DNA from 2 places in the Streptomyces sp. DSM 41931 genome. Region 1 is predicted to be linked to the other one. Evidence: riboswitches for the same ligand, from Rfam matches in the RefSeq annotation. Region 1 holds a riboswitch; the other holds the start of a gene.
The links. A riboswitch is a leader RNA that binds a small molecule or an ion and turns the genes downstream of it on or off. The one in region 1 is predicted to bind S-adenosylmethionine.

Region 1 (15,691 bases):
ACGCCCTGGAGGACGTCCTCGGCGGTGCCGCCGGCGAAGGACACCCCGCCGCCGCCGTGGTTGTGGATGTCGACGAAGCCGGGGACCAGCCAGTGGCCGCGCAGGTCGACCGTCTGGGCCGCGCCCTCCACAGGGGACGGGGACGCGCCGGGGGCCGTGGACGCGATGCGCGTGCCCTCGACGGTCACGCTTCCGCCGTCCACGGTCCCGGTGGGCAGGACCACCCGGGCACCGGTGAGAACCTTGGTGGGGGCCATCAGGTGGTTACCTCCGAGGGGTCAGTGGTCCCGACCGAGGGGTCGGTGGTCTTGAGCAGGTCCCAGGCGAGAAGGCCCGCGCCCAGGCACCCTGCGGTGTCCCCGAGGGTCGCGGGGACCAGGGACGGCAGCTTCTGGAAGGTGACCCGCCGCCGGATGGCCTCCCGCAGCGGTGTGAACAAGGTTTCCCCCGCCTCGGCGAGCCCGCCACCGATGATCACCGTGCGCGGGTCCAGCAGGGTGAGCGCGGTGACCAGCCCGTCGGCGAGCGCGTCCACCGCCTCCTGCCACACCCGCACGGCCCGCTCGTCGCCCGAGGCAACGGCCTGGGCGCAGTCCGCCGCGTCCGCGTCCGGGTCGCCGCTCGCCTCGGCCCACGCCCGGCTCACGGCCGACGCGGACGCGAACCGCTCCAGACAGCCGCGCTGACCGCACGGGCACTCCGCGCCGCCGGGCCGTACGACGATGTGGCCGATCTCGCCCGCGAAGCCGTGCGCGCCCGCCTCGACCTTGCCGTCGATGCCGATGGCGCCCGCGATGCCGGTGCCGAGGGGGACGAACAGGAAACGGTCGGCGCCGCGCCCGGCGCCGAGACGGCCCTCGGCGAGACCGCCGGTGCGCACGTCGTGGCCGAGGGCCACGGGGACGCCGCCGAGCCGCTCGGCGAGCAGGGCGCGCAGCGGGACGTCCCGCCAGCCGAGGTTGGCGGCGTAGGCGGCGACGCCCTCCGCCTCGTCGACGATGCCGGGGACGGCGACGCCGGCGGCCGAGGCCGGTTCGCCGTGGGCGCGGGCGCCGTGGGCGTGGAGCTCGGCCGCGAAGCCGAGGATGCCCTCGACCACGGCGTCCGGGCCGCGCTCGCGGCCGGTGGGGCGGCGGGCCTGGTGCAGCAGCTCGCCGTCCGCCCCGACCAGGGCGGCCTTCATCCCGGTGCCGCCCACGTCGAGGGCGATGACATGTTTCACGGGGAACAGTGTGACCCGTGGACCCGCAAGAGGTCTAGTCCACTCACGTGGTGTAGACCTTGATCCGATTATCGGAACCACGGATGGCGCATAGCGCCGGATCAGGGGAGAGCACGTGCGACGGCGGGTCAGGACAAGGGCGATCGCGGCGGTGTCCGCGCTGGGACTGGCAGCGGTCCTGAGCGGATGCGGGGCCGACGGCGCATCCTCCGACGTGACCCTCACGCTGGTCGCCGCCGACTACGGCAACGGCGCGGCCGACAGCAGCAAGAAGTACTGGGCCGACCTGGTGGAGCGGTACGAGTCCGACCACCCCGACGTGCACATCGACGTCAGCGTGTACTCCTGGAACGACGTCGACCGCAAGGTCAAGGAGATGGTCGACGCGGGCGACCCGCCGGACATGGCGCAGATCGGCGCGTACGCCGACTACGCCTCCCAGGGCCTGCTCTACCGCGCCGGCGACCTGCTCTCCATCCCCGTCCAGGCGGACTTCCTCTCGCAGCTCTCCGGCGCCGGCGAGGTCAACAGCGTGCAGTACGGCATGCCCTTCGCCGCCTCCACACGGCTGCTGTTCTACAACAAGGCGCTGTTCGCCGAGGCCGGGCTCACCCCGCCCGAGACCTGGGACGAACTGGTCGAGTGCGCCGAGGCGCTCAAGGCGGACGGGGTGAAGTTCCCGTACGCGCTGCCCCTCGGCCCGGAGGAGGCGCAGGCCGAGACCCTCCAGTGGCTGCTGAGCGGCGGTGGCGGCTACACCGACATCGGCGGCACCTACGGCATCGACTCCACGGAGAACGTCGAGACGGTCAGCTGGCTGCGGGACGAGCTGGTCGGCAAGGGACTCACCGGGCCCGTCGCGCCCGGCGAGCTCGACCGCGCGAAGGCGTTCGAGGCGTTCGCCGCGGGCGACGTCGGCATGCTCAACGGGCACCCCTCGCTGATGGAGATGGCCCGGAAGAAGGGCGTGACGTACGGCATGGTGCCGATCCCCGGCGCCGAGGGCGAGACGCCGTCCGCGCTCGGCGTCGCCGACTGGATGATGGCGTTCGAGAAGAACGGGCACCGCGACGAGATCGGGGACTTCCTCGACTTCGTCTACAGCGAGGAGAACGTGCTGGACTTCTCCCGCGAGTACGACCTGCTGCCGGTCACCAACTCCGCGTCGCGGGCGATGGCGGCGTCGGGCCAGGACAAGGAACTCAAGCCGTTCCTCGACCAGTTGCCGCTGTCGGAGCTGTACCCGGTGGGGAAGACGTCGTGGGCCGCGGTGAACGCGGCGATCAAGCAGAAGATCGGCCGGGCCGTGGAGCCGGGAGGCAGCCCCGCGGGCGTGCTGGGCGAGCTGCAGGCCGCGGCCGTGCGGGCGGAGAGCGCGGAGTAGCCTGCCGGCATGGGTGAGGGCGAGGAGCTGGGGCGGCTCGAGCGGGCGGTGCTCGCGCTGGAGCGGCGGGGGGTCGTGTCGCCGGGGGCGAAGGAGCGGGTGATCCGCGAGGAGCTGGGGCTGGTGCCGGTGCGGTACTACCAGTTGCTCAACGCCCTCCTTGATGATCCGCGGGCGTTGGCCCACGATCCCGTGACGGTGAACCGCCTGCGGCGGGTACGGGAGGCGCGGCGCGGGGAGCGGTGACCGTCCCCGGGGGCTGCGCCCCCGGACCCCCCTCATCGGCCCTGGCGGGCCTCGTCCTCAGACGCCGGACGGGCTGACATCAGCCCGTCCGGCGGTGGCGAGGAACCCTCGTCAGGCGAGCCGGTCCGCCAGCGTGCGCAGCAAGTGCACCACCCCCGACGGCCCGTCGACCACCAGGTCGGCTCGGTCCCGGAGTTCCGCGACCTCCTCGCTGCCGCTGCACACCAGCACCCCCGGCGTCCCGGACGCCCGCAGCTTGTCCACCGCCGTGAACGCCGCCAGATCGCCCAGGTCGTCCCCGGCGTACAGCACCGACCCCGCCCCGATCTCCCGCGCGTACTCCAGCAGCGCGACCCCCTTGTCCATCCCCGGCGGACGCAACTCCAGCACCATCCGCCCCGGCTCCACGACAAGACCGTGCCGTGTCGCGAGGTCCGCCAGCGGCTCGCGCAACGCCTCGAACGCGGCCTGCGGGTCGGACGCCCTACGGGTGTGGACGGCGACCGCCCGCCCCTTCTCCTCGATCCACGTGCCCTGCCACGCCCCCACCCGGTCCAGCAGCCCGGGCAGCTCCGCGCGGGCGGCGGCGACGCCGGGGTGCGGGGCGGGCGCGGTGACGGAACCGGTGACCGCGTCCCACCGCTCGGCGCCGTAGTGGCCGAGCACCACCAGGTGCTCGAGACCGGGCACGCCCGCGAAGCCGCCGTGGCGCACGGCGACGCCGGGCGGCCGGCCGGTGACGACGGCCACCGCCGCGACCTTCGGGGCGAGCGCGGCGAGCGCGGGCACCGCGTCCGGATGGGCGCGGGCCTGCTCCGGGTCGGGCACGATCGGCGCGAGCGTGCCGTCGAAGTCGAGCCCGATCAGCGCCTTGCCCGGGCGGGCCAGGAGCGCGTCGAGTCCGTCCCGCCCGGCCTGCGTGGCGGGCGTCGGCAGGTCGCCGGGGTCCGTGGAGTCCGTCTGACTGGCCATGCGCCCCAACCTATCCACGCAGCGCCTCCAGCTGGTCCAGGAACCACCGTGCCGGCGGCAGTGCCGTCGCCGCCGCGGCCAGGCGCTTGCAGCGTTCCGTGCGGTCCTCCGGGCGCATCGACAGCGCCTCGTGCAGCGCCTCCGCCGTCTGGACGACGTCGTACGGGTTGACGGTGATCGCGTCCTCGCCCAGTTCCTCGTGGGCGCCCGCCTCGCGGGACAGCACCAGGGCGCAGCCCGCGTCGGAGACCACCGGGACCTCCTTGGCGACCAGGTTCATGCCGTCGCGGATGGGGTTGACCAGGGCCACGTCGGCCAGCCGGTACGCGGCGAGCGAGCGGGCGAAGTCGTCCCTCACATGGAGGACGACCGGGCGCCAGCCCGGGGTGCCGTACTGCTCGTTGATCTCCTGGGCGAGCCGCTGCACCTCGGCCGTGTAGTCGCGGTAGACGGCGAGGTCCTGCCGGGACGGGTAGGCGAAGGCGAGGTGCACCACGCGCTCGCGCCACTCGGGCCGGTCCTCCAGCAGCTGCCGGTACGCCAGCAGGCCGCGCACGATGTTCTTGGACAGCTCGGTGCGGTCGACGCGGACGATGGTCCTGCGGCCCTCGCCGATCTCCTCGCGCAGGGCGGCCATCCGCTCGTCGACGTCCGCCTCGTGCGAGCGGGCGCGCAGGAAGTCCGCGTCGGCGCCCAGGCCGTGCACCCCGATCCGCGTGCCGCCGAGCCCGCCGGCGAACCGCTCGCAGCACGCGGTGAACGCGTCCGCCCAGCGGTGGGTGAGGAAGCCGAGCCGGTCGGCGCCGAGCATCCCGCGCAGCACCTGCCGCGCGATGTCGTCGGGCAGCATCGCGAAGTACTCGGGCGGCGCCCACGGCGTGTGCGAGAAGTGCCCGATGCGCAGGTCGGGGCGCAGTTCGCGGAGCATGCCCGGGACCAGGGTCAGGTGGTAGTCCTGCACCAGGACGGCCGCGCCCTCGGCCGCCTCCTCGGCCAGCGCCCGGGCGAACGCGCGGTTGTACGTCTCGTAGGAGGCCCACTGGCGGCGGAACTCCGCGTCGAAGGCGGGCTCCAGCGGCGTCTGGTACAGCATGTGGTGGACGAACCACAGCACCGAGTTCGCGACGCCGTTGTACGCGTCCGCGTGCACGTCCGCCGGGATGTCCAGCATCCGCACGCCGTCCTCGCCGACGCCGCGCCGCACGGCCTCGCGGTCGCCGTCGGACAGCGCCGAGCACACCCACAGGGCGCCCGAGTCGGGGCCGATGGCCGAGAGGCCGGAGACCAGTCCCCCGCCGCCCCGTTTGCTCCTCAGCGAACCGTCGTCCGCCACCGCGTACGACACCGGCCCCCGGTTGGAGGCGACCAGCACCTGAGCTGCACCGAAGCTTGAAGCCATACGCCTCAACCTAGCCCGGCCCCCCGGGCCTCAAACGTGGTGGTGCGTCACACCGGCCGGCGTCAGGCCACCCGGCGGGCCTGGTACTCCGCGATGTCCGTCATCGGCGGCCGCTCCTCGGTGTCCACCGAGTACGTGCGGGGCTCGAAGGCGTCCCCGGTGCGCTCGAACTGGGTCAGCGACGGCCGCAGCAGATGCGCGCGGGCCAGCCGCAGCTGCGCGGTGCGGTAGATCGCGGCGGCCATCCGGCCGAGCGCCTGCCCGTCCTGGTGCCGGTGCTTGCGCACGCCGACGTCCACCTGGGCCAGCGCGTCCAGGCCCACCAGGTGCAGGGCGTCGACCAGCATGCCCAGCTCGACGCCGTACCCGACGGGGAACGGGAGCTGTTCGAGGAGGCTCCGGCGGGCCGCGTACTCGCCGCCCAGCGGCTGCACGAACCCGGCGAGCTGCGGCCAGTGCATGTTGAGCAGCGGGCGGGCCATCAGCTCCGTGACCCGGCCGCCCTGCCCGGCCCCCGCGCCGGTGGTGCTCCCGTCGGCCAGGGTCATCGGCCGGTCGTACATGGCCTTGACGAGCTGGAGGCCGGGCTCGGTGAGCAGCGGGCCGACGATGCCGGTGACGAAGTCGGAGGAGAAGTCCCTCAGATCGGCGTCGACGAAGCACACGATGTCGCCGCGGGTGACCAGCAGCGACCGCCACAGCACCTCGCCCTTGCCGGGCACGGCCGGTATGCGGGGCAGGATCGCGTCCCGGTGCACCACGGTCGCGCCCGCCGCCGCGGCCACCTCGGAGGTGCGGTCCGTGGAGCCCGAGTCGATCACCACCACCTCGTCGACCAGCGGCACCTGGAGCACCAGGTCGTGCCGGATGACGGAGACGATCTCCCCGACGGTGGCCTCCTCGTCGAGCGCGGGCAGCACCACGCTCACCGTCTGCCCCGAGGCCCGTTTCGCCGCCAGGATCCGGTGCAGGGGACGGTCGGCCACCGACCAGGAGCGCTCGATCAGCCAGCGCTCGACTTCTTCCAGCACGGTCCGGGCTCCTCACTGGCCGGTGATCCATCTCGGGGTTCGGACGGCGCTCTCCGCCGTCCGGGCCTTCGGTTACAGTCTTGAACAACGCCGACGGGCCCTGCATCTCGGGGTCGCGCGGCGCACAACTGAACACCGCTCATCCAGAGGGGCAGAGGGACACGGCCCGATGAAGCCCCGGCAACCCTCCAGTCGGTTCCTGTCACGCGGACGTGGCGAGGCTCCCGGCTAGGGAAGGTGCCAAATCCGTCTCACGGCGAAGTGCGTCGTGAGGAAGATGAGGAGAAAGGGCCTCGCCTCCATGGCTGTGCAGACTGTTGCAAGCACCACCGACACCGCGAACTCCGTCGACCTGGGTCCCGCCGCCGCGCTGTCCTGCCGCGAGTGCGGCCACCGTGTGCCCCTCGGCCCGGTCTTCGCCTGCGAGGAGTGTTTCGGCCCGCTGGAGATCGCCTACGACTTCTCCGGTCACGACACCGAAGAGCTCCGCAAGCGCATCGAGGCGGGTCCCGCGAACATCTGGCGTTACGCGCCGCTGCTGCCCGTCCCCGCGGACGTGGCGACCAAGCCCAACCTGAACCCGGGCTGGACCAAGCTCGTCCAGGCCGACAACCTCGCCCGCGAACTGGGCGTCACCGGCGGCCTCTACGTCAAGGACGACTCCGGCAACCCCACGCACTCCTTCAAGGACCGGGTCGTCGCCCAGGCCCTGGAGGCCGCGCGCGCCTTCGGCTTCACCACGCTCTCCTGCTCCTCCACCGGCAACCTGGCCGGCGCGGTCGGCGCCGCCGCGGCCCGGGCCGGCCTCCGCTCCTGCGTGTTCATCCCGCACGACCTGGAGCAGGGCAAGATCGTCATGGCCGCCGTCTACGGCGGCGAGCTCGTCGGCATCGAGGGCAACTACGACGACGTGAACCGCTTCTGCTCCGAGCTGATCGGCGACCCGGCCGGCGAGGGCTGGGGCTTCGTCAACGTCAACCTGCGGCCGTACTACGCCGAGGGCTCCAAGACCCTCGCGTACGAGATCTGCGAGCAGCTCGGCTGGCGCCTGCCCGACCAGCTGGTCGTCCCGATCGCCTCCGGCTCGCAGCTCACGAAGATCGACAAGGGGCTGCAGGAGCTGATCAGGCTCGGGCTCGTCGAGGACCGGCCGTACAAGATCTTCGGCGCCCAGGCCGAGGGGTGCTCGCCGGTGTCCACCGCCTTCAAGGCCGGGCACGACGTGGTCCGCCCGCAGAAGCCGGACACCATCGCCAAGTCGCTGGCCATCGGCAACCCGGCGGACGGCCCCTACGTGCTGGACATCGCCCGGCGCACCGGCGGCGCGGTGGAGGACGTCACCGACGCGCAGGTGGTCGACGCGATCAAGCTGCTGGCGCGCACCGAGGGGATCTTCGCGGAGACCGCGGGCGGTGTCACGGTCGGCGTGACGAAGAAGCTGATCGAGGACGGCGTCCTCGATCCGTCCCTCACCACGGTCGTGCTGAACACCGGGGACGGGCTCAAGACGCTGGACGCGGTGGCGGGGACCGGGCTCACGGCGACCATCCGGCCCAGCCTGGAGTCGTTCCGTGAGGCCGGGCTCGTCTAGCGCCGGCCGCACACCGACCACAGCCCCGCGCCCCCTGGCTATTCATCCTGACCGGAGGTTTCAAGTGAGCGTCACCGTCCGCATCCCCACCATCCTGCGCACCTACACCGGCGGCAAGGCCGAGGTCCTCGCCGAGGGCGCCACCCTCGGCGAGGTCATCCAGGACCTGGAGAAGAACCACACCGGCATCGCCGCCCGCGTCCTGGACGACCAGGGCAAGCTGCGCCGCTTCGTCAACGTCTACGTCAACGACGACGACGTGCGCTTCGAGCAGGGTCTGGAGACGGCCACCCCCGAGGGCGCCGGCGTGTCGATCATCCCGGCGGTCGCCGGAGGCTGATCATTACCTTCGGTAATGACCGTTACCGAGCGTTTATGCCATTGCCCCCTCCGTGAGAGAAGCGGAGGGGGCAATTCCATGGGATTGAGCGCGGTAGAGTTGGGGAACGCGCTCCCGATCCGTTGATCGAGAACCCTGAATTCCTGCCGCAGACCCGACTGGATGTAGCCAAAGTGCGGGCTCCTTTCGCGGCTTTTGTCTCCTTTGCCCGGCCCGACTTGCCCTGAATTCTGGCGAATTCTTGCCACATTCCGGACCGGCGGCGTCCAGATTTCTCGTCCGATTGACCTGTTGCAGACGGCAGTTGGACAGATACATTCAGCCGCGGTCGACGCGTTCCGGCGCACGCCCCCAACCGTTGGGGGGTGAGGTCTGACCCGGGTCCGCGAAGTGTGGATCTGTGCAAGGGCCAGTAATAGGGGAGTTAGGCATGGCTCAGGGCACCGTCAAGTGGTTCAACGCGGAGAAGGGGTACGGCTTCATCGCGGTCGACGGTGGTGCGGATGTTTTCGTCCACTACAGCGCGATCCAGATGGACGGCTACCGCACCCTTGAAGAGGGCCAGCGGGTCGAGTTCGAGATCTCGCAGGGTCAGAAGGGCCCGCAGGCCGACATGGTTCGCGTCACCGCCTGAACGCGCTACCAGCAGCACGCGACATCTTCTGCCGGCGACAGGGCCCGCACCTTCCGGGGTGCGGGCCCTTCGTCATGCCCGGAACGCCGGGGCCGCGCGCTGGGGCGGCGCTCGAAGCCCGCCAGAGGCGTGACAGGCGCGTGCGCCGCGCGCGCCGTGTTCGCGCGCGGCTGAGAGCGGCCCCGAGCCCTTGGGGCGCCTGGGCCGAAAGGCTGCTGCGCGCCCGCCTTCGGTGGAGTCCCTCCGCGAGCGCGCCTTGCACTCTCGGGGGTCGAGTGCTAATCATTGGCGTTAGCACTCTGAAGGTGAGAGTGACAACGAAGGACCGGGTCGGTGAGGCCCGCCAGGTCGGGTGGGGCAAGGAACCACACGGCAGGCGAGCCGTCCGTCGCGGGCGCGGGCGCGGTCCGAAGGAATCACCCCCAGTCCTGGAGGGACCACTTCACATGGCCAAGATCATCGCGTTCGACGAGGAGGCGCGGCGCGGCCTCGAGCGCGGCATGAACCAGCTCGCGGACGCCGTGAAGGTGACGCTCGGCCCCAAGGGCCGCAACGTCGTCCTCGAGAAGAAGTGGGGCGCCCCCACGATCACCAACGATGGTGTCTCCATCGCCAAGGAGATCGAGCTCGAGGACCCGTACGAGAAGATCGGCGCCGAGCTGGTCAAGGAAGTCGCCAAGAAGACGGACGACGTCGCCGGTGACGGTACGACCACGGCGACCGTTCTCGCCCAGGCCCTGGTCAAGGAGGGCCTGCGCAACGTCGCCGCCGGCGCCAACCCGATGGCCCTGAAGCGCGGTATCGAGAAGGCCGTCGAGGCCGTCTCCGCCGCCCTCCTGGAGCAGGCGAAGGACGTGGAGACCAAGGAGCAGATCGCCTCCACGGCCTCCATCTCCGCCGCCGACACCCAGATCGGCGAGCTCATCGCCGAGGCCATGGACAAGGTCGGCAAGGAAGGCGTCATCACCGTCGAGGAGTCCCAGACCTTCGGTCTGGAGCTGGAGCTCACCGAGGGTATGCGCTTCGACAAGGGCTACATCTCGGCGTACTTCGCCACCGACATGGAGCGTATGGAGGCCGTCCTCGACGACCCGTACATCCTGATCGCGAACTCCAAGATCTCCAACGTCAAGGACCTGCTCCCGCTCCTGGAGAAGGTCATGCAGTCGGGCAAGCCGCTGCTGATCATCGCCGAGGACGTCGAGGGCGAGGCCCTGTCGACCCTGGTCGTCAACAAGATCCGCGGCACCTTCAAGTCCGTCGCCGTCAAGGCCCCGGGCTTCGGCGACCGCCGCAAGGCCATGCTCGGCGACATCGCCATCCTCACGGGCGGCGAGGTCATCTCCGAGGAGGTCGGCCTCAAGCTGGAGAACGCCACCCTCGACCTGCTGGGCAAGGCCCGCAAGGTGGTCATCACCAAGGACGAGACCACCATCGTGGACGGCGCCGGCTCCGCCGACCAGGTCCAGGGCCGGGTGAACCAGATCCGCGCCGAGATCGAGAACAGCGACTCGGACTACGACCGCGAGAAGCTGCAGGAGCGCCTGGCGAAGCTCGCCGGCGGTGTCGCGGTCATCAAGGCCGGCGCCGCCACCGAGGTGGAGCTCAAGGAGCGCAAGCACCGCATCGAGGACGCCGTGCGCAACGCCAAGGCGGCCGTCGAGGAGGGCATCGTCGCCGGTGGTGGCGTGGCCCTGCTGCAGGCCTCCCAGGTGTTCGAGAAGCTGGAGCTCGAGGGTGACGAGGCGACCGGCGCCAACGCCGTGAAGCTCGCCCTGGAGGCCCCGCTGAAGCAGATCGCCGTCAACGGTGGTCTCGAGGGCGGCGTCGTCGTGGAGAAGGTCCGCAACCTCACGGTCGGCCACGGCCTGAACGCCGCGACCGGCGAGTACGTCGACATGATCGCCGAAGGCATCATCGACCCGGCCAAGGTGACGCGCTCCGCGCTGCAGAACGCCGCGTCGATCGCCGCGCTGTTCCTCACCACCGAGGCCGTCATCGCCGACAAGCCGGAGAAGGCCGCGGCCCCGGCCGGCGGCGGCATGCCGGGCGGTGACATGGACTTCTGAGCCTGATCCGTCAGGTTCGGACCCGTCCGAGGTCCGGAGGGCGGCACTCCCCGCACAGGGGGTGCCGCCCTCCGGCGTGTCCGGGCGCCGCAGGGGGTGACCGGTGTCACGGACGCGGACGGGCGGGAGGCGGGAATGCTCACCGCCTCACGCGGGTTCGACGAAGGGTGCGTTGTATGCACGTACACATACCGTCGAGTATCCGCAAGGAGTCCTCCTCATGACCGTCGCCGCCTCCGCGACCACCGGACGTGCCGCCGAGATCCTGGCCCGGCCGGTCGCCCTCAACGGGCTGACCGTGCCCAACCGCATCGTCATGGCGCCCATGACCCGCCAGTTCTCGCCGGGCGGGGTGCCGGGGGAGGACGTCGCGTCGTACTACGCCCGCCGGGCCGCCGCCGGGGTCGGGCTGATCGTCACCGAGGGCACGTACGTCGACCACCCGTCCGCCGGCATCAGCGACCGCGTCCCGCGGTTCCACGGGGAGGAGCAACTGGCCGGCTGGGCGAAGGTCGCGGAGGCGGTGCACGCCGCCGGGGGCCGCATCGTGCCGCAGCTGTGGCACGTCGGCATGGTCCGCGAGCAGGGGAAGCCGCCCTTCCCGGAGGCGCCGGCGGTCGGACCGTCGGGGCTGCGCCTGGACGGCGCCGAGGGCGGCAGGGCCATGACGCAGGCCGACATCGACGACGTCGTGGCTGCGTTCGCGAAGGGGGCGGCCGACGCCGAGCGCATCGGCTTCGACGGCGTGGAACTGCACGGCGCCCACGGCTACCTCATCGACCAGTTCCTGTGGGCGGGCACCAACCGCCGCACCGACGCCTACGGCGGCGACCCGGTCGCCCGCACCCGGTTCGCCGTGGAGATCGTGCAGGCCGTGCGCGCGGCCGTGTCGCCCGGCTTCCCGGTCGTGTTCCGCTTCTCGCAGTGGAAGGCCGACCACTACGACGCCCGGCTCGCCGAGACCCCGCAGGAGCTGGAGGCGATCCTCACCCCGCTCGCCACGGCCGGCGTCGACGCCTTCCACGCGTCCACGCGCCGCTACTGGCTCCCCGAGTTCGACGGCTCCGACCTCAACCTGGCCGGCTGGGCCCGCAAGCTGACCGGCCGCCCCGCGATCACCGTCGGTTCGGTCGGCCTGGACGGCGAGTTCGGCCGCGCCTTCCTGGGCGAGGGCGCCGCGCTGCGGGGCATCGACGACCTCCTGGACCGCCTGGAGCGCGACGAGTTCGACATGGTCGCGGTGGGCCGCGCGGTCCTCCAGGACCCGGAGTGGGCGGCCAAGGTCCTGGCCGGCCGCTTCGGCGACCTCACGTCGTACGACGCGGCGTCGCTGACGTCGCTGAGCTGAGTCCGGCCCGGTCCGGGGCCTGGCGCGGCGCCCCTCCGGCGGGGACGCCGCGCCTTTCCGCCGGGAGGCTCGCGGGTCTCAGAGGTTGCCCATGGGTTCGATGTCCACGCGGACCGGGGTGCCCCACACCCGCAGGACCTCGTAGTCGGTGAACTCGTGGACGACGCGGTAGGCCATCGCCGGACGGGGGGAGCGCAGCTGGGCCTTGACGAACAGTTCCGCCTCGCGGCGGTCGCGGCGCGGGGTGCCGCACAGCTGCCACGCCTGGCCGTTCCACATCTCCGGCAGCCAGCGCTGCTGCGGCTGCGGGCGGTCGCCGCGCACCCCGTAGCGGGAGGGGGCGGGACCGGCGGGGCGGGCCTGCGGGGCCGGGCCGTTGAACTCGGCGCGGCGGGCGGCGCGGCGCCGGGTCTCGCAGAGCAGGCACAGGTCCGGGGCGCTCTCGTCGACCGGTCCGGTGGGATGCTCGGCGCAGCGGGTGCTGGGCGGCGCCGTGGTCACGGTGTCCTCCAGCAGGTCCAGCGCCCGCCGCAGGTCGTTGCGCACCTCGTGCAGACGGGCGTCCGGGGTGTCGGCGGAGAGCGCCTCGCCGTGCTCACCGAGCACACGCAGCGCCCGGCCGAGGGCGGTGAGCTGTGCGTGGTTCATGGTGGATTCTCCGGGTGGGGGACCGCTCCAGTATCCCAGCCCGGACGGTCAGCTCCCCGCGGCCGCCAGCGCCGCCCGCAGATGCCCGTCGGCCTCGTCCAGCAAGCGGGCCGCCGTCGGCCCGTCCACCCCGGCCAGCAGCACCAGGATCGCGTGCTTGACCTCGCCGTCCGTGGCGGCCAGGGCGCGCTCCACGGCGTCGTCGCCGGCGCCCGTCACCTGGGCGACGATCCGGCGGGAGCGGGCGCGCAGCTTCTCGTTGGAGGCGCGCACGTCGACCATCAGGTTCCCGTACGTCTTGCCCAGCCGGATCATCGTGATCGTCGACAGCATGTTCAGCACGAGCTTCTGCGCCGTGCCGGCCTTGAGGCGGGTGGAGCCGGTGAGGAACTCCGGGCCCACGACCACCTCGATGCCGTGCTCGGCCGCCGCCGCCAGCGCGCTGCCCCGGTTGCACGACAGTCCCACGGTGAGCGCCCCGTGCTTCCGGGCGTACGTGACCGCGCCGATTGCGTACGGGGTGCGGCCGGAGGCGGAGACGCCGACCACCGTGTCGTCGGGGGTGAGGCCCAGCGCCTCCAGGTCGGCCTCGGCGAGCTCGGGGGAGTCCTCGGCGCCCTCGACCGAGGTGACCATGGCGTCCGGGCCGCCGGCGATCAGGCCGACGACCCGCGCCGGGTCGGTGTTGAAGGTGGGCGGGCACTCGGAGGCGTCCAGCACGCCCAGCCGCCCCGCCGTGCCCGCGCCCGCGTAGACCAGCCGCCCGCCGCGCGCCATCCGCTCCGCCACGGCGTCGACCGCGGCGGCGATCGCCGGCACCTGCTCGGCCACGGCGCCCGCGACCGTGGCGTCCTCGGCGTTCATCAGCCGCGCGATCTCCGCCGTCGGCAGCCGGTCGACGTCCGCCAGTTCCGGCCGGAACGCCTCGGTGGTCAGGGTCTCGAGCTGGGAGCGCAGATCGCGGTCGCGGGAGGCGGAGGTCATGGGCGGTGTTCTTTCGGTCGGGGCCGGCGGCTCGGAGGGGGGTACGGCGGGGGCGCGCATGCGACCAGGGCGCGGGAGGGCCCCCTTACGGGCCCTTGCGGGTCGCCCGGTGCCGGTGCGCCAGCGCCTCGTACGACGCCGAGAGGGCGGGCGCGGCGGCGTCGTAGGTGCGCTGCGCGACCCCCACGAACAGGCAGTCCACGACCAGCAGTTGACCCGTACGGGAGGACATCGCGGCCGGGCGCAGCTCGCTCTCGCGGGCCGTGGAGGTGGTCAGGACGTGGTCGGCGTACTGCGTGACGGGGCTGTCGGGGCGGCCGGTGACCGCGACCGTCGTGGCGCCGTGCTCGAAGGCCACCCGGAGCGGCTCGATGACGTCGCCGGTGGTGCCGGAGTGGGTGATGGCGATCGCCACGTCCCCGGAGCGCAGCTGCACGGCGTTGGTCACGGCGAGGTGCGGGTCGCTGTGGGCGTGCGCCATCAAGCCTATGCGCAGCAGCTTCTGGGTGAGATCCTGGGCGACCAGCCCCGACGCGCCGACGCCGTACACATCGGTGCGGCGGGCGCCCGCGAGGGCGGTCACGGCGGCGGCGAGCTGGACGGTGTCCAGCCCGGCGGCGGTGTCGGCGAGGGTCTGCTGCTCGTCGTAGGCGAGCTTGGCGACGACGTCGGCGATGGGGTCGTCCACGGCGATGTCGGTGGTGATCGCGGGGGCGCGCCCGGACTGCTGCTGCGCGGCCAGGCCGGCCAGGGCGAGCCGCAGGTCGCGGTAGCCCGGGTAGCCGAGCAGGCGGGCCGTGCGGACGACGGTGGCCTCGCTGGTGCCGGTCAGCTCGGCGAGGCCGGTGACCGTGAGCGCCGCGCAGCCGGCCGGGTCGGCGGCGACGGCCTCGGCGACGCGCTGCATGGAGCGCGTCATCGACGGGGCCAGCGTGCGCACCTTGGCCGCGAGGGCGGCGGGCGCGGGCGGAGCGGGTGAGGCGCCGCCGCTCCCGAAAATTTCCTTCACGTCATGGGTCACGAAATGAAAGATATTTTCGTCCCGGGCTCCTGGTCAAGAGTGCGCACAATGGGGACATGGACCCCCAGCGCGAACCCGGCCCCCCTCCGCCCCTGGAACAAGCGTTGCACGCGGCGCGCGCCCTCGTGCTGGCCGACCTCGTCACGCGCGGGGTCGCCGAGGCGGACGTGGTGTCCCTCGTGGAGGACTCCGTCACGCACCGCCGCTGGTGGGTCGAGCAGTGGCCGGAGGGCGCCGGCTTCCTGGCCGGTCTGGTCGCGCAGGACGTGCAGGACGCCCTGCTGGAGCGCTACGGACGCTGGCCGCTGTGCCCGGTGTGCGGCAGCGGCGACCCGCACGCGCTGGAGGTCGAACCGGAGCTGGGCCCCGACCCGCACTGGGTGTGCCACAAGGCGGGCGTGAAGGTCGCGGCGGTCGGCGCACTGGGCGAAGCGGACCCCCCGGCGTGACCGTGTACATCGACCCGCCCACCTGGCCGGGTCACGGCCGCCTGTGGTCCCACCTGGTGAGCGACGTCTCCTACGCCGAGCTGCATCTCTTCGCCGCCGGCCTGGGCGTGCCCCGCCGCGCCTTCGAACGCGACCACTACGACATCCCGGCGCACCGGTACGCGGACGCGGTGCGCGCGGGCGCGGTCGAGGTCAGCAGCCGCGAGGTGGTGCGGCTGCTGCACGCGGCGGGGCTGCGGCGGCGCAAGGGGGCCGGCCGGACCGGCCGTCAGGTGTAGGTCAGGCGCGCAGCTCGTAGGTGATGTGGCCCTCCTGCCGGGACACCTCGGTGAAACCGGCGCGGGTCACGACCT
Region 2 (15,691 bases), 1.3 Mb from region 1:
ACATGGCTGGGCGTCAGCGTGCTGCTGGTGCAGGACGAGCCGGACGACACGGAGAAGCCGGCCCGGTCCAGCTCGTGCAGCACGGTCTCCCCGTCGACATAGAGACACGAGAAGGTCACGACGCCCGGCAGCCGCCGCTCCGGGTCCCCGACCACCTCCACGTCCGGCACCAGCGCCGGCACCCGCGCCCGGATCCGCTCCGTCAGTTCCCGCAGCCGGGCCGCCTCCTGGACGGCCTCCGCCCGCACCGCCCGCAGCGACGCCGCCGCGGCCACGATCGCCGGGAGGTTCTCGAAGCCGGGCGCCCGACCCGACTCCCGCTCGTCCCGCGGACCCTGGGGGGCGAACCGCACGCCCTTGCGCACCACGAGCAGACCCACCCCCGAGGGCCCGCCCCACTTGTGGGCGCTCGCCGCGAGCAGCGACCAGTCGCCCTCGACCGGTCCCCAGCCCAGCGACTGGGCCGCGTCCACCAGCAGCGGCACACCGGCGGCCCGGCACGCCTCGGCCGCCTCCGCCACCGGCTGGAGGGTGCCCACCTCGTGGTTGGCGGACTGCAGGCAGGCCAGCGCGGTGTCCGGCCGCAGCGCCTCGGCGAACTCCGCGGGGCGCACGGCGCCCGTGCGGTCCACCGGGACTTCTGTGACCGTGCCGCCGCCGTCCCGGTGAACTTCCGCCGTATGGAGTACAGAAGAGTGTTCGACCGCTGACACGATCAGGTGACGCCCGGTGCGCCGCCGCCCGGCCAGCGCCCCCGCGATCCCGGAGTGCACCGCGGCCGTCCCGGACGGGGTGAACACCAGCTCGTCGGGACGGCAGCCCACGGCCTCCGCGGCCGCCTCCCGCGCCGCGTCCAGCAGCAGCCGGGCCCGCCGCCCCTCCTTGTACAACCGCGCGGGATCGGCCCACCCTTCGCCCAGCGACGCTAGCAGAGCCTGACGGGCAACAGGGTGGAGGGGAGCCGCGGAGGCGGCATCGAAGTAGGACATACGCCAACGTTAGAACCCCGGCAACCGCACCATCCCCAGGGGCGCGGGGAACGGCGCGACCAGCCCCGACGCACCCGCAGCCGCCGAACCGGCGAACCCCCCGACCCACTAGGCACCCCTCCCCGCGACCCCTCGAAGAGCGTCGGCTAGGGTTTGGTCCGCATAAACATCCAAACCCCTGCCCGACGCAGGGCGGCGACCGACCAGCGAGAAGGCCAGGCCGCAGCCGAACAGCGCGGGCGAGACTCTCGGGAAGGCGCTACGTGAGTCCCAACGGCTCCGACCTCCCCCACGGCCTGGAAGGCGTGGGCGGTACCCCCAAGCCGCGGCGCCCGATGCGGCGGAAGCTGCTGCAGGCACTGACCGCGGGCCTGGTCCTGGCGACCGCCACCGGTTGCACATGGGAGGACTTCCCCCGCCTTGGCATGCCCACCCCCACGACGGAAGAGGCTCCCCGGATCCTCTCCCTGTGGCAGGGGTCCTGGGCGGCCGCGCTCGCCGTCGGCGTGCTGGTGTGGGGCCTGATCCTGTGGAGTGCTTTCTTCCACCGGCGCAGCCGCACCAAGGTCGAGGTACCTCCGCAGACCCGGTACAACATGCCCATCGAGGCGTTGTACACGGTGGTCCCCCTCATCATCGTCTCGGTGTTCTTCTACTTCACCGCCCGCGACGAATCCGAGCTGCTGAAGCTCGAGAAGAAGCCCGACGTCACGGTGAACGTGGTCGGCTTCCAGTGGAGCTGGTGCTTCAACTACGTCGAGAACGTCGAGGGTTCCACGGGCGACGCCAAGACGTCCAAGGAACTCGACGCGATTCCGGACCGCTACAAGGAGGCCTTCCCGGCCGACGCGGGCGGTGTCTACGACTGCGGCATCCCCGGAACCCGGAACCCGCAGACCAACAACCCGGGCCCCACCCTGTGGCTGCCCGAGGGCAAGCGGGTCCGCTTCGTGCTGACCTCGCGTGACGTCATCCACTCCTTCTGGGTGGTGCCGTTCCTGATGAAGCAGGACGTCATCCCGGGCCACACCAACGCCTTCGAGGTGACCCCCAACCGTGAGGGCACCTTCCTCGGCAAGTGCGCCGAACTCTGCGGCGTCGACCACTCCCGGATGCTGTTCAACGTGAAGGTCGTCTCCCCCGAGCGGTACGAGCAGCACCTGAAGGACCTCGCGAAGAAGGGGCAGAAGGGCTACGTGCCCGCGGGCATCGAGCAGTCCGGCCCCGAGAAGAACCGGGAGTCGAACATCCTGTGAGCATCCTCAACGAACCCAAGGGTGCCGCGGCAGCTGGGTCCCACTACGAGGACGAACTGCCGGTCAGGCGCCAGAACCGTGGCAGCGTCGTGGTCAAGTGGCTGACGACCACGGACCACAAGACGATCGGCACGATGTACCTGGTGACGTCGTTCGTCTTCTTCGTCATCGGCGGCGTGATGGCCCTGGTGATGCGCGCCGAGCTGGCCCGCCCGGGCCTGCAGATCGTGTCGAACGAGCAGTTCAACCAGGCGTTCACGATGCACGGCACGATCATGCTGCTGATGTTCGCGACGCCGCTGTTCGCCGGCTTCGCGAACTGGATCATGCCGCTGCAGATCGGCGCGCCCGACGTGGCGTTCCCGCGGCTGAACATGTTCGCCTACTGGCTCTACTCGTTCGGCTCGCTCATCGCGGTCGGCGGCTTCCTGACGCCGGACGGCGCCGCCAGCTTCGGCTGGTTCGCCTACGCGCCGCTGTCGGACGCGGTCCGCTCGCCGGGCATCGGCTCCGACATGTGGATCATGGGCCTCGCCCTCTCCGGCTTCGGCACCATCCTCGGCGCGGTCAACTTCATCACGACCATCATCTGCATGCGTGCCCCCGGCATGACGATGTTCCGCATGCCGATCTTCACCTGGAACGTCCTGCTCACCGGTGTGCTGGTGCTGCTCGCCTTCCCGGTGCTCGCCGCCGCGCTGTTCGCCCTGGAGGCGGACCGCAAGTTCGGGGCGCACATCTTCGACTCGACGAACGGCGGAGCGCTGCTGTGGCAGCACCTCTTCTGGTTCTTCGGTCACCCCGAGGTGTACATCATCGCGCTGCCGTTCTTCGGCATCGTCTCCGAGATCATCCCGGTGTTCTCCCGCAAGCCGATGTTCGGCTACATGGGTCTCATCGGCGCGACCATCGCGATCGCGGGTCTGTCGGTGACGGTGTGGGCGCACCACATGTACGTCACGGGCGGTGTGCTGCTGCCGTTCTTCTCCTTCATGACCTTCCTGATCGCGGTCCCGACCGGTGTGAAGTTCTTCAACTGGATCGGCACCATGTGGAAGGGCAGCCTGTCCTTCGAGACGCCGATGCTGTGGACGCTGGGCTTCCTCATCACGTTCACCTTCGGCGGTCTGACCGGCGTCATCCTGGCCTCGCCGCCGCTGGACTTCCACGTCTCCGACTCGTACTTCGTGGTGGCGCACTTCCACTACGTGGTGTTCGGCACCGTGGTGTTCGCGATGTTCGCCGGCTTCCACTTCTGGTGGCCGAAGTTCACCGGCAAGATGCTCGACGAGCGGCTCGGCAAGATCACCTTCTGGACGCTGTTCATCGGCTTCCACGGCACCTTCCTGGTCCAGCACTGGCTGGGCGTCGAGGGCATGCCGCGCCGGTACGCGGACTACCTGGCCGCGGACGGCTTCACCGCCCTGAACACGGTCTCGACGATCGCCTCGTTCCTCCTCGGCATGTCGCTGCTGCCGTTCTTCTACAACGTGTGGAAGACCGCCAAGTACGGCAAGCCGGTCGAGGTCGACGACCCGTGGGGCTACGGCCGCTCCCTGGAGTGGGCGACCTCCTGCCCGCCGCCCCGGCACAACTTCCTCACCCTGCCGCGGATCCGCAGTGAATCCCCGGCGTTCGACCTGCACCACCCGGAGATCGCCGCGCTCGACGAGCTCGAGAACGCCGGTCACGGCGAGAAGGCCCTCTCCGGCGGCAAGGAGGCCGGCAAGTGAAGATCCAGGGCAAGATGTTCATCTGGCTGAGTGTCTTCTTCCTGGCCGTCGCCGTGGTCTACGGCGTCTGGTCGAAGGAGCCGGTCGGCACCACCGCCCTCGTCCTGGCCTTCGGCCTGAGCATCATGATCGGCTTCTACCTGGGCTTCACCGCCCGGCGGGTCGACGTGGGCGCCCAGGACAACAAGGAGGCGGACGTCGCCGACGACGCCGGCGAGGTCGGGTTCTTCAGCCCGCACAGCTGGCAGCCGCTGTCCCTGGCCGCGGGCGCCGCCCTGGCCTTCATGGGCGTGGCGATCGGCTGGTGGCTGATGTACTTCTCCGCGCCGCTTCTGCTGATCGGTCTGTGGGGCTGGGTCTTCGAGTACTACCGCGGTGAGAACCGCACCCAGTAGCACGCCGTACGGCGCCCGGGAGCCCGGACACTCCGTCAGGAGGGTCCGGGCTCCCGCTGTCGGCGCATCCGCCTCACCCGTTCGGGCCGTCCGGTGAGCCGAGGCCCGCACGGCTCCCTAGCGTGAGGCCATGAGAGACACAGAGTCCCCCCGCACCGGCCTCCGCGGCACGCGGCTCCGCATCGTCGGCTGCGCACTGCTGGTGGCGGCCCTCGGCGCGGGCGTCACCGGCTGCTCCTCAGACGGCAGCCCGCTGTCCGCCGAGCCGTACGACGCGGCGGACCAGATCTCTTTCAGCGGCTCCCTCGACGAGGGGAAGCCCGCCGACCCCGACAAGCCCCTGGAGATCGTCGCCGAGGACTCCGACGGGCGCATCACCGACGTCGTCGCCGTGGACGCCTCCGGACGGCACCTGGCAGGCGAACTGGCCGCCGACGGCAGCCGCTGGCACAGCACCACCGCGCTGGCCGCCTCCGCGCAGTACACGGTCCGCGTGAGCACCGAGGACGAGGACGGCAGGCCCGGCCGCAAGGTCCTCACCTTCACCACCGGCAAGCCCGGCGCCGCCAAGCGCCTGGGCGTCACCTTCGGCCCCGAGGCGGGCACGTACGGCGTCGGCCAGCCGCTCGTCGCGGAGCTCAGCGAGCCGGTCGAGGACCCGGCGCAGCGGGCCGTCGTGGAACGCGGCCTGAAGGTCGACTCCACGCCCTCCGTCACCGGCGCCTGGTACTGGGTCGACGACAAGAAGCTGCACTTCCGGCCCAAGGAGTACTGGCCGGCCCACGCCACCGTCCAGGTGCGCAGCAACCTGGAGGGCATCAAGATCGGCGACCGGCTGCGCGGCGACGCCGCCAAGCCGCTCACCATCCGCACCGGTGACCGTGTGATAGCCGTCACGGACGCGGCCGCGCACCAGCTGACGGTCCACAAGAACGGCGAGGAGATCAAGCAGATCCCCGTCACCACCGGCAAGCCCGGCTTCGAGACCCGCAACGGCGTCAAGGTGGTGCTCGCCAAGGAACGCTTCGTACGCATGCGCAGCACCACCGTCGGCATCGCCGAGGGATCCGCCGAGTCGTACGACCTGGACGTGCACTTCGCCACCCGGGTGACCTGGAGCGGCGAGTACGTGCACGCCGCCCCCTGGTCGGTCGGCTCGCAGGGCTACGCCAACGTCAGTCACGGCTGCGTGGGGATGAGCACCGCCGACGCCGAGTGGTTCTTCGACACCGTCCGCGAGGGCGACCTCGTGGAGGTCGTGAACTCGGACGGCGACACCATGGAGCCGTTCGGCAACGGCTTCGGCGACTGGAACCTGAACTGGGACAAGTGGCGTGAGGGCAGCGCCCTCACGGGCAGCGGGAAGACCCCCGGCCCCGCCCAGGAGGCGGCACGGCTGCGGCCCTCGGCCGTGTGAGAAGCGCCCAGGGCCGCCGCGCACGCCCACGGGCGGCCGGCGGCCCCGTCGGTGGCGAAGGCCGGCGCGGAGGCCTCAGGCGCCCGCCAGCGCCTTCCGGCGCAGCAGCGAGGCCAGGGCGTTCGCGAACTCCACCGGCTCCACCGGGAGCGTCACCGCGGCCTCCGCGCGGCTCCAGGTCGCCAGCCAGGCGTCCTGCGGGCGCCCGATCAGCAGCAGCACCGGAGGGCAGTTGAAGACCTCGTCCTTGATCTGCCGGCACAGGCCCATGCCGCCCATCGGCACGGCCTCGCCGTCCAGGACGCACACGTCGATGCCGCCCCGGTCCAGCTCCATGAGCACGGCCGCCGGCGTCGCGCACTCCACGAACTCCACGACGGGCACGTCCGGCGCCGGCCGCCGCCCGGTGGCGAGCCGCACCTGCTCCCGGGTGTTGGCGTCGTCGCTGTAGACCAGCACCGTGGCGGTCGCCTGCATTGTTCCTCCACGCGTAAGAGAGAGGGCACGGCTCTGTCGGGAACTTCGGGTACCGATGGCGCGGATGCTACCCCTTCGGACCGCCCCTCAACACCGGTTCGGACATGGCTTCGAAGGGGGCTCCCCTGGGCCATACGGGCAGTCCAGGAGGGGCGAACACACCGAACGGCACCCCCGGGAGTGAGGGCGGGATAAGCGACCGACATAATGTCGGCGTGGCGACAGCAACGACAGTAGACACCGGGCACGCGCACCCGTCGGTCAACCGACCGAACCTCACCAGCGTCGGAACCATCATCTGGCTGAGTTCCGAGCTGATGTTCTTCGCGGCCCTCTTCGCGATGTACTTCACCCTGCGATCGGTGACCGGACCCGACTTCTGGTCGGAGAAGGCCGACCTGCTGAACTTCCCGTTCTCGGCGACGAACACCACGATCCTGGTGCTCTCCTCGCTCACCTGCCAGCTCGGCGTCTTCGCCGCCGAGCGCGGTGACGTGAAGAAGCTCCGGATGTGGTTCATCGTCACCTTCATCATGGGCGCGGTGTTCATCGGCGGCCAGGTCTTCGAGTACACCGAGCTGGTCAAGCACGAGGGCCTGTCCCTCTCCTCCGACCCGTACGGCTCGGCCTTCTACCTGACCACCGGCTTCCACGGCCTGCACGTGACGGGCGGCCTGATCGCCTTCCTGCTGGTCCTGGGCCGGACCTACGCGGCCCGGAGGTTCACTCACGAGCAGGCGACCGCGGCCATCGTCGTGTCCTATTACTGGCACTTCGTCGATGTCGTCTGGATCGGCCTCTTCGCCACGATCTACATGATCAAGTAGGCGGGCCCTCATCCGCGCGCGCTGGTCACAGCGCACCCAACAGAAGCATCGACGCAGAAGATCCTGACACCGGGGTAATCCGTGAAAAAGCTCTCCGCACGACGACGCCATCCGCTGGCGGCGCTCGTCGTCCTACTCCTCGCGCTGGCATGCACCGGGGGGCTGTACGCCGTGTTCGCACCCGCGGACAAGGCGCAGGCCGACGAAACCGCCCAGTCCCTCACCATCGAGGAGGGCAAGAAGCTTTACACCGTCGGCTGCGCGAGCTGCCACGGCACCGGCGGTCAGGGCACGTCCGACGGCCCGAGCCTGGTGGGCGTGGGCGCCGCGGCGGTCGACTTCCAGGTGGCCACCGGCCGTATGCCGGCCGCCACCTCGCAGGGCGCGCAGGTCCCGCGCAAGAAGAACATCTACTCCCAGGCCGAGATCGACCAGCTGGCGGCGTACATCGCCTCCCTGGGCGCCGGCCCGGCCGTCCCGACCGAGGAGCAGTACGGCCCCGAGGGCGCCGACGCGGCCAAGGGCGGCGAGCTGTTCCGCAACAACTGCGCGCAGTGCCACAACTTCACCGGCAAGGGCGGTGCGCTCACGCACGGCAAGTACGCCCCGAGCCTGGAGGGCGTCACGCCCAAGCACATCTACGAGGCCATGCTCACCGGCCCGCAGAACATGCCCTCCTTCCCCGACAGCACGCTGTCGGAGCAGAACAAGAAGGACATCATCGCGTACCTCGACGCGGTCAACGGCGAGGACACCGAGAGCCCGGGCGGCCTGTCGCTGGGCGGCCTCGGCCCCGTTTCCGAGGGTCTGTTCGCGTGGGTCTTCGGACTGGGCGCGCTGATCGCGGTCGCCGTCTGGGTCGCCGCTCGGACCGCAAAGGCCAAGAAGTCATGAGTAGCCAAGACATTCCCGAAGAGAACCTGCCCGCAGCGCAGGACACCAGCCACGGCGCGGTGAAGCTCGCGGACGAGCAGAACCCGTTCGCCGACCCGGGCCTCCCGCCCCACGAGCCGCGGGTGCAGGACATCGACGAGCGGGCCGCCAAGCGGTCCGAGCGCACGGTCGCCCTGCTGTTCACGGTGTCGATGCTGGCCACCGTCGGCTTCATCGCCTCGTACGTGACCATCCCGGTCGACAAGGCGGTCTACATCTGGCCGATCGGCCACATCAGCGCGCTGAACTTCGCGCTGGGCATGACGCTCGGCCTCGCCCTGTTCTGCATCGGCGCCGGCGCGGTCCACTGGGCCCGCACGCTGATGTCGGACCACGAGCTGGCCGACGAGCGTCACCCGATCGAGGCCTCCCCCGAGGTCCGCGCGAAGGTCATGGACGACTTCCGCCAGGGCGCCAAGGAGTCCGTGCTCGGCCGCCGCAAGCTGATCCGCAACACCATGTTCGGCGCGCTGGCCCTGTTCCCGCTCTCCGGCGTGGTGCTGCTGCGCGACCTCGGCCCGCTGCCCGGCACGAAGCTGCGCCACACCCTGTGGTCCAAGGGCAAGCTGCTCGTCAACATGAACACCAACGAGCCGCTGCGCCCGTCGGACCTGATCGTGGGTTCGCTGACCTTCGCCAAGCCCGAGGGCCTGGAGGAGCACGACCACGGGTTCCAGACGGAGATCGCCAAGGCCGCCCTGATGCTCGTCCGCATCCAGCCGGACGACATCAAGGACAAGCGTTCGCTCGAGTGGTCGCACGAGGGCATCCTGGCCTACTCGAAGATCTGCACCCACGTCGGTTGCCCGATCTCCCTGTACGAGCAGCAGACGCACCACGCCCTGTGCCCCTGCCACCAGTCCACCTTCGACCTTTCCGACGGGGCCAAGGTCATCTTCGGACCCGCCGGCCACGCCCTGCCGCAGCTGCGCATCGGCGTGAACGACGAGGGCTACCTCGAAGCGCTCGGTGACTTCGACGAGCCCGTCGGTCCTGCTTTCTGGGAGCGCGGATGAGTACTACGACGAGCACCGATTCCCGCGCCCGCGGGAAGGCGCCGGCCGGTGAGCGGGTCGCCGACTGGGCCGACGGCCGACTGGGGATCTACTCCCTGGCCAAGGCCAACATGCGCAAGATCTTCCCCGACCACTGGTCGTTCATGCTGGGCGAGATCTGCCTCTACAGCTTCATCATCATCATCCTCACGGGTGTGTACCTGACCCTGTTCTTCCACCCGTCGATGAACGAGGTGGAGTACCACGGCAGCTACGTCCCGCTGCAGGGCCAGCTGATGAGTGAGGCCTACAAGTCGACGCTGGACATCAGCTTCGACGTCCGTGGCGGTCTGCTCATCCGGCAGATCCACCACTGGGCCGCGCTGGTCTTCCTGGCCGGCATGTTCGTGCACATGATGCGCGTGTTCTTCACCGGCGCGTTCCGCAAGCCGCGTGAGATCAACTGGCTGTTCGGCTTCCTGCTGTTCGTCCTCGGCATGTTCACCGGTTTCACCGGCTACTCGCTCCCGGACGACCTGCTCTCGGGCACCGGTATCCGCTTCATGGAGGGCGCGATCCTGTCCGTGCCGATCGTCGGCACGTACATCTCGTTCTTCCTCTTCGGCGGCGAGTTCCCCGGCGACGACTTCGTCGCCCGGTTCTTCTCGATCCACGTCCTGCTGCTGCCGGGCATCATGCTCGGCCTCGTGGTGGCGCACCTGATCCTGGTCTTCTACCACAAGCACACGCAGTTCGCGGGCCCCGGAAAGACCAACAAGAACGTGGTCGGCATGCCGCTGCTGCCGGTGTACATGGCCAAGGCCGGAGGCTTCTTCTTCCTGGTCTTCGGTGTGCTCGCGGCCGTCTCGGCGATCGCCACGATCAACCCGATCTGGTCCATCGGCCCCTACCGGCCCGACATGGTCTCCACCGGCGCCCAGCCCGACTGGTACATGGGCTTCTCCGAGGGCCTGATCCGTGTCATGCCGGGCTGGGAGATCAACTTCTGGGGTCACACGCTCGTCCTGGGTGTGTTCATCCCGCTGCTGATCTTCCCGCTGGTCCTGGTCGCCATCGCGGTGTACCCGTTCATCGAGTCCTGGGTCACCGGCGACAAGCGCGAGCACCACATCCTGGACCGCCCGCGCAACGCCCCGACGCGCACCGCCTTCGGCGTCGCGTGGATCACGCTGTACTTCGTGCTCCTCGTCGGCGGTGGCAACGACATCTGGGCCACGCACTTCCACCTGTCGATCAACGCCATCACCTGGTTCGTCCGGGTCGCGTTCTTCGTCGCCCCGGTCGTGGCGTTCATCGTCACCAAGCGGATCTGCCTCGGCCTGCAGCGCCGGGACAAGGAGAAGGTGCTGCACGGCCGCGAGTCGGGCATCATCAAGCGCCTGCCGCACGGTGAGTTCATCGAGGTGCACGAGCCGCTCAGCCAGGAGCAGCTGTACACCCTCACCGCGCACGAGCAGCCCAAGCCGCTCGAGCTCGGCCCGGAGGTCGACGAGAACGGCGTCCGGCGCAAGGTGAAGGCCGGCGAGAAGCTGCGCGCGAAGCTCAGCAAGGGCTTCTACGGCGAGGAGTCGCAGATTCCGAAGCCGACCGTCGAGGAGTACAAGGAGATCACGAGCGGCCACGGCCACCACTGATCCCCGAAGCTCCACCCGTCGCCACACGACAGCGAAGGGCCCCCGTCCGTTCTGCGGACGGGGGCCCTTCGCCGTGCCCGCGGCTGGATAGGGTGGGTGCGGGACCCGTCCGGTCCCCGACACCCGCTACGACCGTCAGGAGCGACCATGAGCGCTGTGACCCCCGCTGGAGGCGACACCGCGGCGGGCCGCTCCTGGCCCGCCCTGCTGAACACCCTCCTCGACGGCCGGGACCTGTCCGCCGACGACGCCGCGTGGGCGATGGACCTGATCATGCGGGGCGAGGCGACCGACGCGCAGATCGCGGGCTTCGCGGTGTCCCTGCGGGCCAAGGGCGAGACCGTCGACGAGATCACCGGCTGTGTGCGGGCGCTCTACGACCACGCCAACGTCATCGAGGTGCCCGGCGCCACCGTCGACATCGTCGGCACCGGCGGCGACGGTGCCAAGACGGTGAACATCTCCACCATGTCCTCGATCGTCGTCGCCGGCACCGGCGCGAAGGTCGTCAAGCACGGCAACCGCGCCGCGTCCTCCGCCTCCGGCGCCTCCGACGTCCTGGAGAAGCTGGGCGTCAACCTCGAACTCACCCCGCGCCGGGTCGCCGAGGTCGCCGAGGAGGCCGGCATCACCTTCTGCTTCGCGGTGAAGTTCCACCCGGCGCTGCGCCACGTGGCCGCCGCCCGCGGCCAGCTCGGCGTCCGCACCGTGTTCAACTTCCTCGGCCCGCTCGCCAACCCGGCGAAGGTCAAGGCCCAGGCGGTCGGCGTCGCCGACCCGAGGATGGCGCCCATCATGGCCGGCGTGTTCGCCGGGCGCGGCCACTCCTCCCTGGTGTTCCGCGGCGACGACGGCCTGGACGAGCTGACCACCACCGGCACCTCCCGGGTGTGGGTGGTCCGCGACGGCAAGGTCACCGAGGAGACCTTCGACCCGCGCGACGTCGGCATCGAGCTGGTCCCCGTGGAGGCGCTGCGCGGCGCCGACGCCTCCTACAACGCCGAGGTCGCCCGCCGGCTGCTGGACGGCGAGCGGGGCCCGGTGCGGGACGCGGTGCTGCTGAACTCCGCGGCGGCGCTAGTGGCCCTGGAGCCCGGCGGCGGCACCCTCACCGAGCAGCTCCGCGCCGGGATGGACAAGGCCGCCGAGTCGATCGACTCCGGTGCCGCGAGGCGCGTCCTCGAACGCTGGGTCGCCGTCACCAACGCGTAGACGCCTGGGCCGACATGCGGGCCCCGTACGGCCGTCCCGTCATCCGGATACGGGTTGCGGGACGGCCGTCACCTCACGTACGTTCCCTCTCAGGTCATGAGTGACAGCCATCAGGCCCCGGCCGGCTGTCCGGCAACCCTCCGTCCGTGGCGGGGTGCCCCGGGTGAGGACCAGGCCGTGGGCAGCAGGGCTCACGGCAAGCGCGGACCCCTCGCACACCAGGGGTCCTGGTCGTCGAGGAGCCTTCTGTGAGCAAGCGAATGCGCTAGGGCGTCGAGCCCCGCCTCCGCACACCCCTTGTCACTTTCTCCTTCGCGCTGGAGCGCCGCCGTCGCGCCGTCCGCCCGCGCGGGGATCCCCCCTGCCCTCCGGGAGTCCGTCATGCCTGCCGCCACCGTCGCCGCCGACCCTTCCGTCCTCGCCCCGCTGCCCGTCCTCGGCCGGGACGTCGCCGTTCCCCTCGTCACCGGCGGCGAGGTCGCCTACGCCGCCCTCGACCACGCCGCCAGCGCCCCCGCCCTCCAGCGCGTCTGGGACGACGTGGCCGCCTACGCCCCCTACTACGGCAGCGTCCACCGCGGCGCCGGATATCTCTCGCAGCTCTCCACCGACCTGTTCGAGAACGCCCGCCGTACCGTCGCCGAGTTCCTCGACTGCCGCATCGAGGACCAGGTGGTGTTCACCCGCTCCACCACCGACTCCCTCAACCTGCTCGCCGCCGCCCTGCCCGACGGCTGCGAGGTCTTCGTCTTCGAGACCGAGCACCACGCGGCGCTGCTGCCGTGGCAGCGGGCGGGCCGGGTGACCTTCCTCGACGCACCCAGCAGCCCCGCGCAGGCCGTCGAGATCCTGGAGCGCGCCCTCGCCGACCGCGACCCCTACGGCCCGGCCCTGGTCTGCGTCACCGGCGCCTCCAACGTCACCGGCGAGCTGTGGCCCGTCCGCGAACTCGCCGCCGCCGCGCACGCGCACGGCGCCCGGATCGTGCTGGACGCCGCCCAGCTCGCCCCGCACCGCGCGGTGAGCGTGCGCGACCTGGACGTCGACTGGGTCGCCTTCTCCGGCCACAAGCTGTACGCGCCCTTCGGCTCCGGAGTCCTGGCCGGCCGCGCCGACTGGCTCCGCGAGGCCGAGCCCTACCTCGCCGGCGGCGGCGCCAGCCGCACGGTGGCCCGGCGCGCGGACGGGGGAGTGGACGTGCAGTGGCACGAGACCGCCGCCCGCCACGAGGCCGGCTCGCCCAACGTCATCGGCGCCTACGCGATCGCCTCCGCCTGCAAGGCGCTCACCGAGGCGGGCTTCGACGCGCTGGCCGCGCGGGAGGACGCGCTGGTCCGCGCGGTACGGGAGGGGCTGGCGGACGTGCCGGAGGTGCGGTTCCTGTCCCTGTTCGGCGACGACGCGCCCCGCGTCGGGGTGCTGTCCTTCGTGGTCGACGGCTGGAACAGCTCCCACTTCGCGGCGGCGCTGTCCGCCGAGTACGGCATCGGCGTACGGGACGGCCTGTTCTGCGCGCACCCGCTGGTCCGGAGGCTGCTGGACGGCGACGCGGGCGGCGCGGGGGAGTGCGGGGCGCCGGAGGCGGGGGCGCTGAACGCGATCCGCGTCAGCTTCGGCGTCGGCACGCCGGAGGAACATGTCTCGCGGTTCGTGCGGGCGGTGCGGGAGCTTGTGCGGGACGGGGCGCGGTGGAAGTACCGGACGGTGGACGGGCGTTGTGTGCCGGACACGTCGGGGCGCGCCTGACCGTTCTTCGGCCCTGACGGGTCACGTCCGCACACGCCGGACGGGCTGTACACAGCCCCTCCGGCGTGTGACGAGCGGGGTCCGGGGCGGAGCCCCGGGAGGTCAGTTGTCCAGCCCGATGGCGAACGCCGCCTCCAGGTCGTGCTGGGAGTACGTACGGAACGCCACATGCGTGTCCGTGCCCTCGACGCCCGGGATCTTGCTGATCCGGCCGGGGATGACCTCCGCCAGGTCCTCGTGCTCCCGTACCCGCACCATGGCGATCAGGTCGTACGTGCCGGTGACGGAGAAGACCTCGCTGACGCTGTCCAGCGCGGCGATCTGTTCCGCGATCTCGGGGATCCGATCCACGCTGGTCTTGATGAGGACGATCGCGGTGATCACGGCTGGTTCTCTCCCTCGGGGGCCGGAGCAGGGGCGGACTTCACTGTAGTCGCCCCGCCGCGCCACACCCATGCGCAGCCGAAGCCCAGCGCGAAGCCCACCAGGTGCGCCAGATAGGCCACCCCGGGCCCGCCCTCCGCCGTGCGCCCGGCCGCCGCCCACTGCAGCGCCGCCCAGAACGGCAGCACCGCCCACGCGGGCAGCCGCACCGGCAGGAAGAAGGCGAACGGCAGCAGACTGGTGACCCGCCCCCGGGGGAACAGGAAGAGGAACGCCCCGAGCAGCGCCGAGATCGCCCCCGAGGCCCCGACGAGGGAGCGCTCCGAGCCGGCGTTGGCCGCCGCGTACCCCAGCAGGGCGAGGTAGCCGCAGCCCGCGTAGCAGAGGGCGAACCGCACCCGGCCCAGCCGGGCCTCGGTCATCGGCCCGAACACGTGGAGGAACAGCATGTTGCCCAGCAGGTGCACCCAGCTGCCGTGCACGAAGAGCGCCGTGGCGGGAGTGAGGGCGGCCGCGGGGGACCCGTCGAACAGGTCTGCGGGGATGACGCCCCAGCGGCGGAAGTAGTCCCGCTGCGCGGTCAGCAGTTCCTCCCCGGAGCCGTGCGCCGGGTGCAGCCCCGAGGCCGGCCCGATCAGGAAGACCAGACAGCACAGCACGATCAGGGTGCGGGTGACCGGGGCGGGCGTGGTCCTCAGCGCCCCGGCGGCCGCCGCGGTCCAGTGACGGATCATGGGTACAGAGCATGACGTAACCGGACGCAACCGTGCGGATCGCCTCGCCGCCGTGGACGGGCGGGCGCCGCGGGCCCGGCAGGCCGTAGGGTTACGAGCCACACGCACCGGCCGTCCGGTGCGTCAAGGACACTGGAGAAAGGCGAACAGCCACGATGACGGTTCCCCTGCCGACCGACTCGACGCGGTGGCGCTGCACCCTCTGCGGCAACCTCACCCGCTTCGACGTCACCCGCTCGTCGAAGGTCGTCGAGTACGTGCACCTCGATCTGGCCGGAGAGCCCAAGGTCGAGGAGCGCGAGGTGCTCGATGAGACGATCGAGTCGGTGCGGTGCCGCTGGTGCAACGCCGTGGACCAGGTGGAACTCGTGGACAGGCCGGGCGCCGGCTCCTGAGACGGAGACGGCCCCGCTGACGGCGGCCCCGCGGACGGGGCCGCACACAGGCATTGGGGTGTGACGGATGGTGGAGACCACGGGCGGGGGGCCGCAGGACGGCGCCGCCGAGGTGCTCGACCGTCCGCTGCCCGACGGGGTGCGCCGCAAGGTCGTCCAGATCGTCGCGGACGGCTTCGGCGGACTCACCGTCGTCGAGCTGCCCGCGCAGCTGAGGCAGTACGCCCGGTTCACCCCGAGCCGCCGCGCCAAGTTCGCCGGGAACGCGATGGCGGCGGCGCTGGAGACCGATCCGCTGTTCCGCCAGCGGATCGGGGAGAAGCTCAGAGAGGCCGAGCCGGAACTGACCGGCGCCCTCGACTCCGGCTCCCCGCCCCCGGCCGCGGACCCGCTCGACGTGGCGGCCGCGGCCTACGTGCTCCGCCCGCCGGGCTGGGTCAAGCTGGTCACCGCCGCCGGCGAGGAGGCCCAGCGCGCCGACGCCGAGCGCGCCGACGAGGAGACCCGCGCCGAGCTGGAGCGCCTGCGCGCCGAACTGGACCG

Region 2: it holds a riboswitch for S-adenosylmethionine, as region 1 does, so the genes downstream of both, ACP7TJ_RS08430 (aminotransferase class V-fold PLP-dependent enzyme) here and thrC (threonine synthase) in region 1, are expected to answer to the same signal.

The regions. Positions count from the first base shown of each region.
Region 1 is NZ_CP189902.1:3,109,940-3,125,630, reverse strand. It holds gene nagA (N-acetylglucosamine-6-phosphate deacetylase) at 1-257, opposite strand, end outside; gene ACP7TJ_RS14390 (ROK family protein) at 257-1,222, opposite strand; gene ACP7TJ_RS14385 (extracellular solute-binding protein) at 1,338-2,606, shown strand; gene ACP7TJ_RS14380 (DUF3263 domain-containing protein) at 2,616-2,852, shown strand; gene otsB (trehalose-phosphatase) at 2,964-3,824, opposite strand; gene ACP7TJ_RS14370 (alpha,alpha-trehalose-phosphate synthase (UDP-forming)) at 3,835-5,223, opposite strand; gene ACP7TJ_RS14365 (glucosyl-3-phosphoglycerate synthase) at 5,286-6,254, opposite strand; SAM riboswitch class I at 6,391-6,538, shown strand; gene thrC (threonine synthase) at 6,556-7,845, shown strand; gene ACP7TJ_RS14355 (ubiquitin-like small modifier protein 1) at 7,910-8,185, shown strand; gene ACP7TJ_RS14350 (cold-shock protein) at 8,616-8,819, shown strand; gene groL (chaperonin GroEL) at 9,266-10,888, shown strand; gene ACP7TJ_RS14340 (NADH:flavin oxidoreductase) at 11,109-12,236, shown strand; gene ACP7TJ_RS14335 (hypothetical protein) at 12,315-12,884, opposite strand; gene murQ (N-acetylmuramic acid 6-phosphate etherase) at 12,933-13,868, opposite strand; gene ACP7TJ_RS14325 (MurR/RpiR family transcriptional regulator) at 13,954-14,889, opposite strand; gene ACP7TJ_RS14320 (hypothetical protein) at 14,946-15,338, shown strand; gene ACP7TJ_RS14315 (DUF4031 domain-containing protein) at 15,335-15,616, shown strand; gene ACP7TJ_RS14310 (GNAT family N-acetyltransferase) at 15,618-15,691, opposite strand, start outside.
Region 2 is NZ_CP189902.1:1,778,936-1,794,626, reverse strand. It holds gene ACP7TJ_RS08485 (cysteine desulfurase/sulfurtransferase TusA family protein) at 1-989, opposite strand, end outside; gene coxB (aa3-type cytochrome oxidase subunit II) at 1,253-2,245, shown strand; gene ctaD (aa3-type cytochrome oxidase subunit I) at 2,242-3,978, shown strand; gene ACP7TJ_RS08470 (cytochrome c oxidase subunit 4) at 3,975-4,373, shown strand; gene ACP7TJ_RS08465 (L,D-transpeptidase) at 4,504-5,790, shown strand; gene ACP7TJ_RS08460 (response regulator transcription factor) at 5,866-6,267, opposite strand; gene ACP7TJ_RS08455 (aa3-type cytochrome oxidase subunit III) at 6,483-7,094, shown strand; gene ACP7TJ_RS08450 (cytochrome bc1 complex diheme cytochrome c subunit) at 7,176-7,988, shown strand; gene ACP7TJ_RS08445 (cytochrome bc1 complex Rieske iron-sulfur subunit) at 7,985-9,043, shown strand; gene ACP7TJ_RS08440 (cytochrome bc1 complex cytochrome b subunit) at 9,040-10,677, shown strand; gene trpD (anthranilate phosphoribosyltransferase) at 10,825-11,889, shown strand; SAM riboswitch class IV at 11,982-12,098, shown strand; gene ACP7TJ_RS08430 (aminotransferase class V-fold PLP-dependent enzyme) at 12,271-13,635, shown strand; gene ACP7TJ_RS08425 (Lrp/AsnC family transcriptional regulator) at 13,738-14,019, opposite strand; gene ACP7TJ_RS08420 (rhomboid family intramembrane serine protease) at 14,016-14,753, opposite strand; gene ACP7TJ_RS08415 (hypothetical protein) at 14,909-15,148, shown strand; gene ACP7TJ_RS08410 (NYN domain-containing protein) at 15,216-15,691, shown strand, end outside.